DNA from 2 places in the Streptomyces sp. NPDC012769 genome. Region 2 is predicted to be linked to the other one. Evidence: riboswitches for the same ligand, from Rfam matches in the RefSeq annotation. Region 2 holds a riboswitch; the other holds the start of a gene.
What was found. A riboswitch is a leader RNA that binds a small molecule or an ion and turns the genes downstream of it on or off. The one in region 2 is predicted to bind glycine.
Positions count from the first base shown of each region.

Region 1: linked by a shared signal. The riboswitch ahead of gcvT (glycine cleavage system aminomethyltransferase GcvT) and the one ahead of gcvP (aminomethyl-transferring glycine dehydrogenase) in region 2 are both predicted to bind glycine.

Region 1 is NZ_JBIBCP010000004.1:574,859-580,316, forward strand. Features, by position in the region: gene ACFY7C_RS23840 (L-serine ammonia-lyase) at 1-221, opposite strand, end outside; gene glyA (serine hydroxymethyltransferase) at 398-1,657, opposite strand; gene gcvH (glycine cleavage system protein GcvH) at 1,682-2,059, opposite strand; gene gcvT (glycine cleavage system aminomethyltransferase GcvT) at 2,179-3,303, opposite strand; glycine riboswitch at 3,462-3,574, opposite strand; gene ACFY7C_RS23860 (AAA family ATPase) at 3,727-4,428, shown strand; gene ACFY7C_RS23865 (enhanced serine sensitivity protein SseB) at 4,562-5,299, shown strand; gene ACFY7C_RS23870 (enhanced serine sensitivity protein SseB C-terminal domain-containing protein) at 5,381-5,458, shown strand, end outside.
Region 2 is NZ_JBIBCP010000003.1:8,919-14,376, forward strand. Features, by position in the region: gene ACFY7C_RS15395 (DNA polymerase IV) at 42-1,457, shown strand; gene ACFY7C_RS15400 (PRC-barrel domain-containing protein) at 1,577-1,951, opposite strand; glycine riboswitch at 2,065-2,163, shown strand; gene gcvP (aminomethyl-transferring glycine dehydrogenase) at 2,341-5,226, shown strand; gene ACFY7C_RS15410 (DUF5999 family protein) at 5,323-5,458, opposite strand, start outside.

The DNA of each region.
Region 1 (5,458 bases), on a different contig from region 2:
TGGCCCTCCAGGCCGAGCAGGACCGCCTTCGGCGTGCCGTGGCCGTGGCCGGTGGCGCCCAGGGAGCCGTACAGCTCCGCCCGTATCGACGCGGTGTGGGCCAGCAGGCCCTCGTTCTTCAGGCGGCGGGCGAACATGCGGGCCGCGCGCATCGGGCCCACCGTGTGGGAGCTCGACGGACCGATGCCGATCGAGAACAGGTCGAAGACCGAGATGGCCACGGGGGACTCCTTGTGGGGGCGACGCCGTTGTCTGCCGGGGTGGTGCAGAACGAGCAGGAAATGCGAGCAGGGCGGTAAAGGGGGTGGGGCACCGCGCTCACTGTCCAGTGTGCGCGGTGCCCCGGAGCTTTCGTACCAACGGCCGAGGACCGGCCGCAGAACAAAAGGGTACGAAATTACTTCAGGCCGGGGTACAGCGGGTGCTTCTCGGCCAGAGCGGTCACCCGGGCACCCAGGGCCGCGGCGTCGAAGCCGGGCTTCAGGGTCTCGGCGATGATGTCGGCGACCTCGCGGAAGTCCTCGGCCTGGAAGCCGCGGGTGGCGAGGGCCGGCGTGCCGATGCGCAGACCGGAGGTGACCATCGGCGGGCGCGGGTCGTTCGGAACGGCGTTCCGGTTGACCGTGATGCCGACCTCGTGGAGACGGTCCTCGGCCTGCTGGCCGTCCAGCTCGCTGTCGCGCAGGTCGACCAGGAGCAGGTGCACGTCGGTGCCGCCGGACAGCACGGAGACGCCGTGCTCCCTGACGTCGTCCTGGACCAGGCGCTCGGCGATGATCCGGGCGCCGTCCAGGGTGCGCTGCTGGCGCTCCTTGAACTCCTCCGAGGCCGCGACCTTGAAGGAGACGGCCTTGGCCGCGATCACGTGCTCCAGCGGGCCGCCCTGGAAGCCGGGGAAGACCGAGGAGTTCAGCTTCTTCGCGAACTCCTTCTTCGCCAGGATGATGCCGCCGCGCGGGCCGCCGAGCGTCTTGTGCGTGGTGGAGGTCACCACGTCCGCGTACTCGACCGGGTTCGGGTGCAGACCGGCGGCGACCAGGCCGGCGAAGTGGGCCATGTCGACCCACAGGTAGGCCTCGACCTCGTCGGCGATCCGGCGGAACTCGGCGAAGTCCAGCTGACGCGGGTAGGCGGACCAGCCCGCGATGATCACCTTGGGGCGGTGCTCCTTGGCGAGGCGCTCGACCTCGGCCATGTCGACCAGACCGGCCTCGTCCACGTGGTAGGCGACCACGTTGAACTGCTTGCCGGAGAAGTTCAGGCGCATGCCGTGGGTGAGGTGGCCGCCGTGGGCCAGGTCCAGGCCGAGGATCGTGTCGCCCGGCTGGGCGATCGCGAAGAGGGCGGCCTGGTTGGCGGAGGCGCCGGAGTGGGGCTGCACGTTGGCGTACTCGGCGCCGAACAGCTCCTTGATCCGGTCGATCGCGATCTGCTCGGCCACGTCGACGTGCTCGCAGCCGCCGTAGTAGCGGCGGCCCGGGTAGCCCTCGGCGTACTTGTTGGTGAGGACCGAGCCCTGGGCCTCCATGACCGCGACCGGAGCGAAGTTCTCCGAGGCGATCATCTCGAGGGTGGACTGCTGGCGGCGGAGCTCGGCGTCGACGGCGGCGGCGACGTCCGGGTCCAGCTCGTGGAGAGGGGTGTTCAGAAGCGACATGTTTCGATCCCTGGGGGGTCTCGGTTAGCCGGCGGTGAAGGCGGTGTACTCGTCGGCGCTGAGCAGGTCCTCCGGCTCGTCCGCGATGCGCACCTTGAACAGCCAGCCACCCTCGAACGGGGCGGAGTTCACCAGCGAGGGGTCGTCGACGACGTCCTGGTTGGCCTCGACGATCTCGCCGGTCACCGGGGCGTACAGGTCGCTGACGGACTTCGTGGACTCCAGCTCGCCACAGGACTCGCCGGCGGTGACCGTGTCACCGACGGCGGGGAGCTGGACGAAGACGACGTCGCCGAGCGCGTTCGCCGCGTGCTCGGTGATGCCGACCGTGGCGACGCCGTCCTCGACGGCCGACAGCCACTCGTGCTCCTTGCTGTAGCGAAGCTGCTGGGGGTTGCTCATGACCTGATTCTCCTGGATCGGGGGAGTGCTGATGAACGTGGGTCTTGCGGGGTGAGATGCAGAATGAGACGAATCGACGAGGGAAACGTCACTTCTGGCCTATCCCTGTCAGTCGCCTGTCACTTCTGACGCTTGTAGAACGGCAGCGCCACGACCTCGTACGGCTCGTGGGTGCCCCGGATGTCCACGCCGACGCCCTCGGTGCCGGGCGCGGCGAAGGCCGCGTCCACGTAGGCCATGGCGATCGGCTTGCCCAGGGTCGGGGACGGCGCGCCGGAGGTGATCTCGCCGATCACCTCGCCGTTCGCCACGACGGACATGCCGGCGCGCGGGACCCGGCGGCCCTCGGCGATCAGGCCGACCAGCTTGCGCGGCGGGGCGGTCTCGGCGCGCTCGGCGGCCTTCTCGAGCGCCTCGCGGCCGACGAAGCGGCCCTCGTTGGTGGTCTTCTCGAACTTCACGACCCGGCCCAGGCCCGCGTCGAAGGGGGTGAGCGCGGTGGTCAGCTCGTGGCCGTACAGCGGCATGCCCGCCTCCAGGCGGAGCGTGTCACGGCAGGACAGGCCGCAGGGGATCAGGCCGACTCCCGCGCCCGCCTCGGTCAGCGCCTTCCACACGCCCTCGGCGTGCTCCGGCTTCAGGAACAGCTCGAAGCCGTCCTCGCCGGTGTAGCCGGTCCGGGCGATCAGCGCGGGCACGCCGGCGACCGTGCCGGGCAGGCCCGCGTAGTACTTCAGACCGTCCAGATCGGCGTCGGTGAGGGACTTCAGGATGCCGGGGGACTCCGGGCCCTGCACGGCGATCAGCGCGTACGCGTCACGGTCGTCGCGGACCTCGGCGTCGAAGCCCTCGGAGCGCTCGGTGAGGGCGTCCAGGACCACCTGGGCGTTGGAGGCGTTGGCGACGACCATGTACTCCGTCTCGCCCAGGCGGTAGACGATCAGGTCGTCGAGGATCCCGCCGTCCTCCCGGCAGATCATCGTGTAGCGGGCCCGGCCGTTGCCCACCGTCGAGATGTTGCCGACCAGCGCGTAGTCCAGGAGGTCCACGGCCTGCGGGCCGGTGACGGTGATCTCGCCCATGTGGGAGAGGTCGAAGAGGCCCGCCCGGGTCCGTACGGCGTTGTGCTCGTCGCGCTCGCTGCCGTAGCGCAGCGGCATGTCCCAGCCGGCGAAGTCGGTCATGGTCGCGCCCAGCGAACGATGCAGGGCATCGAGGGCGGTCAGACGGGGGGCAGTGCTCATGGGGTGGCTCCCGGGTCCCAGGCGTGCGGGGCACGACGTGCATGACGGTGAGGACGATCCTCCCCATCTGTCATGGAACCTGAGAGGTTCACCGAGGGCATCCCCGGCTTGCACCTTGGGTGGGGCCGCGACAGGTGCGGCCCGCTTTTCAGATCTGCCTCATCCACGCGGTACGGGGCCTGAGAGATTCAAGGGAGGTTCTTGCTCCTTCGGCGCCCGGACGCACGGCGCGACTGCGCCTGGCGAACCGGGACTCTCCCGCGCGGATTCGAGCGGCCGATATGTGGTTGTGCGCGCTCGTGCGAGCGCGTGGCGCGCTCATCATTGCACGGCGGGTCCGCCGGGCAAATCGCTTGTGTCCCATTACCGTTTCTTTACACTTCGTGGGCAGGGTCCCGGCAGGCCCGACAGGGGGAGCAGACGATGACCATCCAGCGCACCGGCGCCTACGCGACGAACACGGGCATACCGGTCCAGCGGGCGGCCGCACGCGCCCGCGCCCGCGACCGGGTCAGGAGCCGGCGCCGGGCCCGGCTGCTGCGCGACCTGCGCGAGCGCGGCGGCCGCAGCCCCCGGGTGCTGACCTTCGCCGCCGGTGACGTCGTCGTGGTCTCCGGGCTGCCCGGAGCCGGCAAGTCCACGCTCATGGACCGGGCCGCCGAGGGCCGCGCCATCGACTCCCAGCACACCCGCGAGCGCTGGGAGGCCCGGCTGCCCCGCTTCCTGCCGTACGCCCTCTGGCGCCCCCTCGCCCGCCTCGCGCACTACGCGGGCCTCCGCCGCGCCCTGCGCTCCGGCGCCGGGGTGATCGTCCACGACTGCGGCACCCAGTCCTGGGTGCGCGGCTGGCTCGCTCGCGAGGCCGGGCGGCGCGGCGCCGCCCTGCACCTGATCCTGCTGGACGTGGACCCCGACACCGCCCGCGCAGGCCAGCGGGCCCGCGGCCGCGGCGTCTCCGGCTACGCCTTCGCCCGGCACCGCCGCGCCGTCGGCCGCCTGGTCCGCACCGCCGAGAGCGGCACCCTGCCGCCCGGCTGCGCCTCGGTCACCCTGCTCGACCGGGACGCCGCCGACGCCCTGCGCAGGATCGGATTCCGCGACACGGCGAGTCACGACGTGGCGTGAACCACTCCCGCCCTCCCGGCGTCCTTCTGGGTCACAGGGGCGGCGTGCCGCCATTAAGGTGCGTATGGCCTGTCCGGCGGATCAGGCCGACCGCAGCAGGTGCCGGAAGGGCCGGAAGGGGACGACGAGAACCGTGGACGTGACGTGGCCGGGCAATGAGCTCGAGGAAGTACTGGCCGCCTCGCTCGGCAACCCCGCCGCCGGAGGCCGGCTCGTCGAGGTCCTCGGCCGCAGCCCCGTCTGGGTGCCCCTGCCCAACGGCGGCGGCCCCGACAGCCCCGACCTCGACCTGCCCACCCTGGAGATCGGCGGCTTTGCCTACGTACCCGTCTTCAGCTCCCACGAACAGTTCCTCGCCTGCGTCGGCGAGCACATGTCGTTCACCGTCGCCCCCGCCCGCGACTTCGCCCGCGGCCTGCCCCCGCAGCTCGGCATCGCCGTGAACCCCGGCGGCACCGTCGGCGTCCCGCTGCCCCCGCCCGCCGTCGCCGAGCTCTGCCGGACCGGCCGCACCCCGCTCGACGGCCCCGCCAGCGGCGGCCGCGTCCGCCTCTTCGAGCCCGACTGGCAGGACGACCCGGTCGACTTCCTCGCCGCCGCCTCCGCCGAGTTCGAGGCCGTCGGCACGGTCGCCACCGCCCGCCGCGCCCTCGCCAGCGTCGAGGGCACCGAACCCGCCCTCTTCGTCGGCGTCCAGCTCCTCCACCCCGACGCCGACCGCACCGCCCCGCTCGACGCCCTCGGCCGCGCCCTCGGCCGGGTCGAGGTCGCCTGGCCGGTCAACCTCATCCTGCTCGACGTGGCCCAGGACCCCGTCGCCGACTGGATGCTGGACAAGGTGCGCCCCTTCTTCCAGCGCGCCGCCGTGTGACGGTCCCCCTGTTTAAGCTGAACTGATTCAGAACCGAGCAACGAGCAACCGAGCCGTACGACAAGAGGGGCGGGACCCAGGGTGAGCGCGTCAGGCACCGCTGCGACCGGACAGGTCGAGCACATGCTGCGCCAGGTGGCACCCGGACGCCACGACGCG
Region 2 (5,458 bases):
GTGCGGGCCGATTGTCAGTGGCGTAGGGCAGCATCGGAACCGTGAGAGCCGCGCCCACGATCCTGCATCTCGACATGGATGCCTTCTTCGCCGCCGCGGAGCAGGCGTCGAAGCCGAGCCTGCGCGGAAAGCCCGTGGTGGTGGGCGGGCTCGGGCCGCGCGGGGTGGTCGCCACCGCCTCGTACGAGGCGCGGCGCTTCGGGGTCCACTCGGCGATGCCGATGGCGCAGGCGCGCAGGCTCGCCCCGAACGCGGCGTATCTGGTGCCGCGCTTCGCCTTCTACCGGGCGATCAGCGGGCAGGTGATGGAGCTGCTCGGGCGGCTGTCGCCGCTCGTGGAGCCGCTCAGCCTCGACGAGGCGTTCGTCGACCTGGAGGCCGGGGGAGTGGCCGAGGACAGCGCGGGAGCGCGGGCGGCGGGGGAGCGGCTGCGTCGCGACATCCTGGCCACGACCGGTCTGACCGGCTCGGTGGGGCTGGCCGGCTCCAAGATGCTCGCGAAGATCGCCTCGGAGGAGGCCAAGCCGGACGGTCTCGTGCTGATCGAGCCGGGCACGGAGCGCGAGCTGCTCGGGCCGCGATCGGTGCGGATCATCCCCGGCATCGGTCCGGCGACCGGGGAGCACCTGCGGCGGGCCGGGATCATCACGGTCGCCGATGTGGTGGAGGCGGGCGAGGACGAGCTCGTACGGCTGCTGGGGCGGGCGCACGGCGGCTCGCTGTACCGGATGGCCCTCGGGCACGACGACCGGCCGGTGGTGGCCGAGCGGGACGCCAAGTCGGTCTCGGTGGAGGACACCTTCGACGTGGACCTGCACGACCGGCTGCGGATCCGGCTGGAGGTCGAGCGGCTCGCGGAGCGGTGTGTGGCGCGGCTGCGGGGGTCGGGCCACTCGGGGCGGACGATCGTCCTGAAGGTGCGGCGGTACGACTTCTCGACGCTGACGCGGTCGGAGACGCTGCGCGGGCCGACGGACGATCCGGTGGTGGTGAAGGAGGCGGCGGCGCGGCTGCTCGACCTGGTGGACACCACCGGTGGCGTGCGGCTGCTGGGGGTCGGGGTCAGCGGCCTCGCCGACTACACGCAGGAGGACCTGTTCGCGCAGGCCGAGGCGGAGCAGGCGGAGCTGGCCCAGGCGGCGCGGGAGGCGGGGGAGCCGGGGGAGTCGCGGGATCCGGCGACGGCTTCCGAGGCGGTGGCCGCCGCGGTGCCGGCCGCGCCCGCGACGGCCACGGAGACCGCGGAGCGGCGCTGGGCCGCCGGGCACGACGTGCGGCACGCCGTCCACGGGCACGGGTGGGTGCAGGGCAGCGGCGTCGGGCGGGTCACCGTCCGTTTCGAGGAGCCGGGCTCGGCGCCCGGTCGGGTGCGGACGTTTCCGGTCGACGACCCGGAGCTCGAGCCCGCGGACCCGTTGCCGCTGGTCCCGGGAGGGGCTACGGGAGCGGCGGCCTGACCTCACGGCCCCGGCGGCGGCCCGCGCGGCCGGTGGCCCGGTCGCCCGGTGCCGGTCCGGCGGCCGTCAGGCACCCGCGCGGCCGGTGGCCCGGTCGCCCGGTGCCGGTCCGGCGGCCGTCAGGCCTCCTCCTGGCCCGCCAGACGGCCGAAGTCGCGGTCCGGGGTGTCCTGGGGCGCGGGAGGCAGTGCGAGGCTGTAGTGGCGGTAGAGCTGGAGTTCCTGTTCGGGCGAGAGGTGACGGCCGACGCCGAAGTCGGGGGCGTCCTTGATGAGGGAGCGCTCGTACGGGATGTGGAGGGCCTCGCCCACCAGCTCGCTCGGCTCCAGGGGGACGAAGGCGTCGCGGCTGAAGAGGCCGGTGCGGACGGCGGCCCATTCGGGGACTCCGGTGGCGTCGTCCAGGTACACCTCGTCGACGGTGCCGATCTTGTGCCCGTTCCGGTCGTAGGCCTTGCGGCCGATCAGGCTGCGCGGATCGATATCGGTCTGCACGGTCCCTCCAACGGGTCGCAACTGCGCTACACCCCTACGAAAGTGCACATCTGGGATGTCGGCCACTTGAGCGATGGGAGACGGAACGGCGCTGGTAGGCTGGCTGTGGCTGTCGACCCCGCGCGGGAGAGTCCTCCGGAGAATCCTTTCGGAGGCGCCGAAGGAGCAAATCCTCCCCGGAATCTCTCAGGCCCCTGTACCGCGCGGACGAGGTCACTCTGGAAAGCAGGGCGGGCGTCGACGGCATCCGCTCTCACCGACGGTGAAAGCCGGTCCTCCGTCAGGCGGGCCGGTGAAGCTCTCAGGTTTGGATGACAGAGGGGGAGGCCGTCCGGGCACCCGCGCCGTGGTGCCCCTCGCAGGTCGTGACGACCAGGAGGCCCCCGCACATGACCGCCAACCGCACCCCGCTCGCCGAGCTCGAGCAGGGCATCCCCTTCGAGCAGCGGCACATCGGACCCGACGCCGAGGCGCGGGCCAAGATGCTCGCCCAGGTCGGTTACGGCTCCCTGGACGAGCTCACCGCCGCGGCCGTTCCGGACGTCATCAAGAACGCCGAGGCCCTGGGCCTGCCGGCCGCCCGCACCGAGGCCGAGGTCCTGGCCGAGCTGCGCGCCCTGGCCGACCGCAACCAGGTCCTGGCGCCGATGATCGGCCTCGGCTACTACGGCACCTTCACCCCGCCGGTGATCCTCCGCAACGTGATGGAGAACCCGGCCTGGTACACCGCCTACACCCCGTACCAGCCGGAGATCTCGCAGGGCCGCCTGGAGGCGCTGCTCAACTTCCAGACCGTGGTCGCCGACCTGACCGGCCTGCCCACCTCCGGCGCCTCGCTGCTCGACGAGAGCACCGCCGCCGCCGAGGCCATGGCGCTGTCCCGCCGGGTCGGCAAGGTCAAGAACGGTGTCTTCCTCATCGACGCCGACGCCCTGCCGCAGACCATCGCCGTCATCGAGACCCGCGCCGAGCCGACCGGTGTCGAGGTCGTCGTCGCCGACCTGTCCGCCGGCATCCCGGCCGAGGTCGCCGAGCGCGGTGTCTTCGGCGTGCTCATCCAGTACCCGGGCGCCTCCGGTGCGATCCGCGACATCAAGCCGGTCATCGACCAGGCCCACGAGCTCGGCGCGATCGTCACCGTCGCCGCCGACCTGCTCGCGCTCACCCTGCTCGCCTCGCCCGGCTCGCTGGGCGCGGACATCGCGGTCGGCACCACCCAGCGCTTCGGTGTCCCGATGGGCTTCGGCGGCCCGCACGCCGGCTACATGGCCGTCCAGGACAAGCACGCCCGCTCCCTGCCCGGCCGCCTCGTCGGAGTCTCCGTCGACGCCGACGGCAACAAGGCCTACCGCCTGGCCCTGCAGACCCGCGAGCAGCACATCCGTCGCGAGAAGGCCACCAGCAACATCTGTACAGCGCAGGTGCTCCTCGCCGTCATGGCCGGCATGTACGCCGTCTACCACGGCCCGGACGGCCTGAAGCAGATCGCGCAGCGCACCCACCGCTACGCCGCGATCCTCGCCGCCGGTCTGCGCGCCGGAGGCGTGGAGCTCACCCAGGGCGCCTTCTTCGACACCCTCACCGCCCGTGTCCCGGGCCGCGCCGACGCCGTCGTCGCCGCCGCCCGCGAGGGCGGTGTGAACTTGTACCGCGTCGACGCCGACCACGTCTCGGTCTCCTGCGACGAGACCACCACCCGCACCCAGGTCGCCGCCGTCTGGACCGCCTTCGGCGTCACCGCCGACATCGAGGCCCTGGACGCGGTCACCGAGGACGCGCTGCCCGTCGACGCGCTGCGCACCGACACGTACCTGACCCACCCGGTCTTCCACGCGCACCGCTCCGAGACCTCGATGCTGCGCTACCTGCGCAAGCTGGCCGACCGCGACTACGCGCTCGACCGCGGCATGATCCCGCTCGGCTCGTGCACGATGAAGCTGAACGCGACCACCGAGATGGAGCCGGTGACCTGGCCCGAGTTCGGTCAGATCCACCCGTTCGCGCCGGTCGAGCAGGCGCAGGGCTACCTCACGCTCATCACCGAGCTGGAGGAGCGCCTGGCCGAGGTCACCGGCTACGACAAGGTCTCCCTCCAGCCGAACGCCGGCTCCCAGGGCGAGCTCGCCGGTCTGCTCGCGGTCCGCGCGTACCACCGGGCCAATGGTGACGACCAGCGCACCGTCTGCCTCATCCCGTCCTCCGCGCACGGCACCAACGCCGCCTCCGCCGTGATGGCCGGCATGAAGGTCGTCGTCGTCAAGACCGCCGACGACGGCGAGGTCGACGTCGAGGACCTGCGGGCCAAGATCGAGCAGTACCGCGACGAGCTGTCCGTGCTGATGATCACCTACCCGTCCACGCACGGCGTGTTCGAGGAGCACGTCTCCGAGATCTGCGGCCTGGTGCACGAGGCCGGCGGCCAGGTGTACGTCGACGGCGCCAACCTCAACGCCCTGGTCGGCCTCGCCAAGCCGGGCCACTTCGGCGGCGACGTCTCGCACCTGAACCTGCACAAGACCTTCTGCATCCCGCACGGTGGCGGCGGCCCCGGCGTCGGCCCGGTCGCGGTGCGCGAGCACCTCGCCCCGTACCTTCCGAACCACCCGCTCCAGCCCAGTGCGGGCCCGGAGACCGGCGTCGGCCCGATCTCGGCCGCCCCGTGGGGCTCCGCGGGCATCCTGCCGATCTCCTGGTCGTACGTGCGCCTGATGGGCGGCGAGGGCCTCAAGCGCGCCACGCAGGTGGCCGTCCTCGCGGCGAACTACATCGCCAAGCGACTGGAGCCGCACTACCCGGTGCTGTACACGGGCCCGGCCGGTCTGGTCGCCCACGAGTGCATCGTCGACCTGCGCCCGCTGTCCAAGGCGACCGGCGTCAGCGTCGACGACATCGCCAAGCGACTGATCGACTACGGCTTCCACGCGCCGACGATGTCGTTCCCGGTGGCCGGCACGCTGATGATCGAGCCCACCGAGTCCGAGGACCTCACCGAGATCGACCGCTTCTGCGACACGATGATCGCGATCCGGGCCGAGATCGAGAAGGTCGGCTCCGGCGAGTGGCCGGCCGAGGACAACCCGCTGCGCAACGCCCCGCACACCGCGGCCGCGCTCGGCGGCGAGTGGAACCACCCGTACACCCGCGAGGAGGCGGTCTTCCCGGCCGGCGTCTCGACCGCCGACAAGTACTGGCCGCCGGTCCGCCGGATCGACGGGGCCTTCGGCGACCGCAACCTGGTCTGCTCCTGCCCTCCGCTGGACGAGTACGACAACTGAGCCACGACGACTGACCGACGACGGCTGAGCGACGACGACGGAACATGAGTCGAGGGCTGGCCCGGAGGATCCTCCGGGCCGGCCCTCGGGCTTTTCTCAGGCCGCCGTCGTCACCCGCGCCGCGGTCAGCGGGCGGTGCGGGGCGATGATCCGCCCGTCCGGCAGCAGCTCACCGGTGTCCTCGAAGATCAGGACTCCGTTGCACAGCAGGCTCCAACCCTGTTCCGGGTGG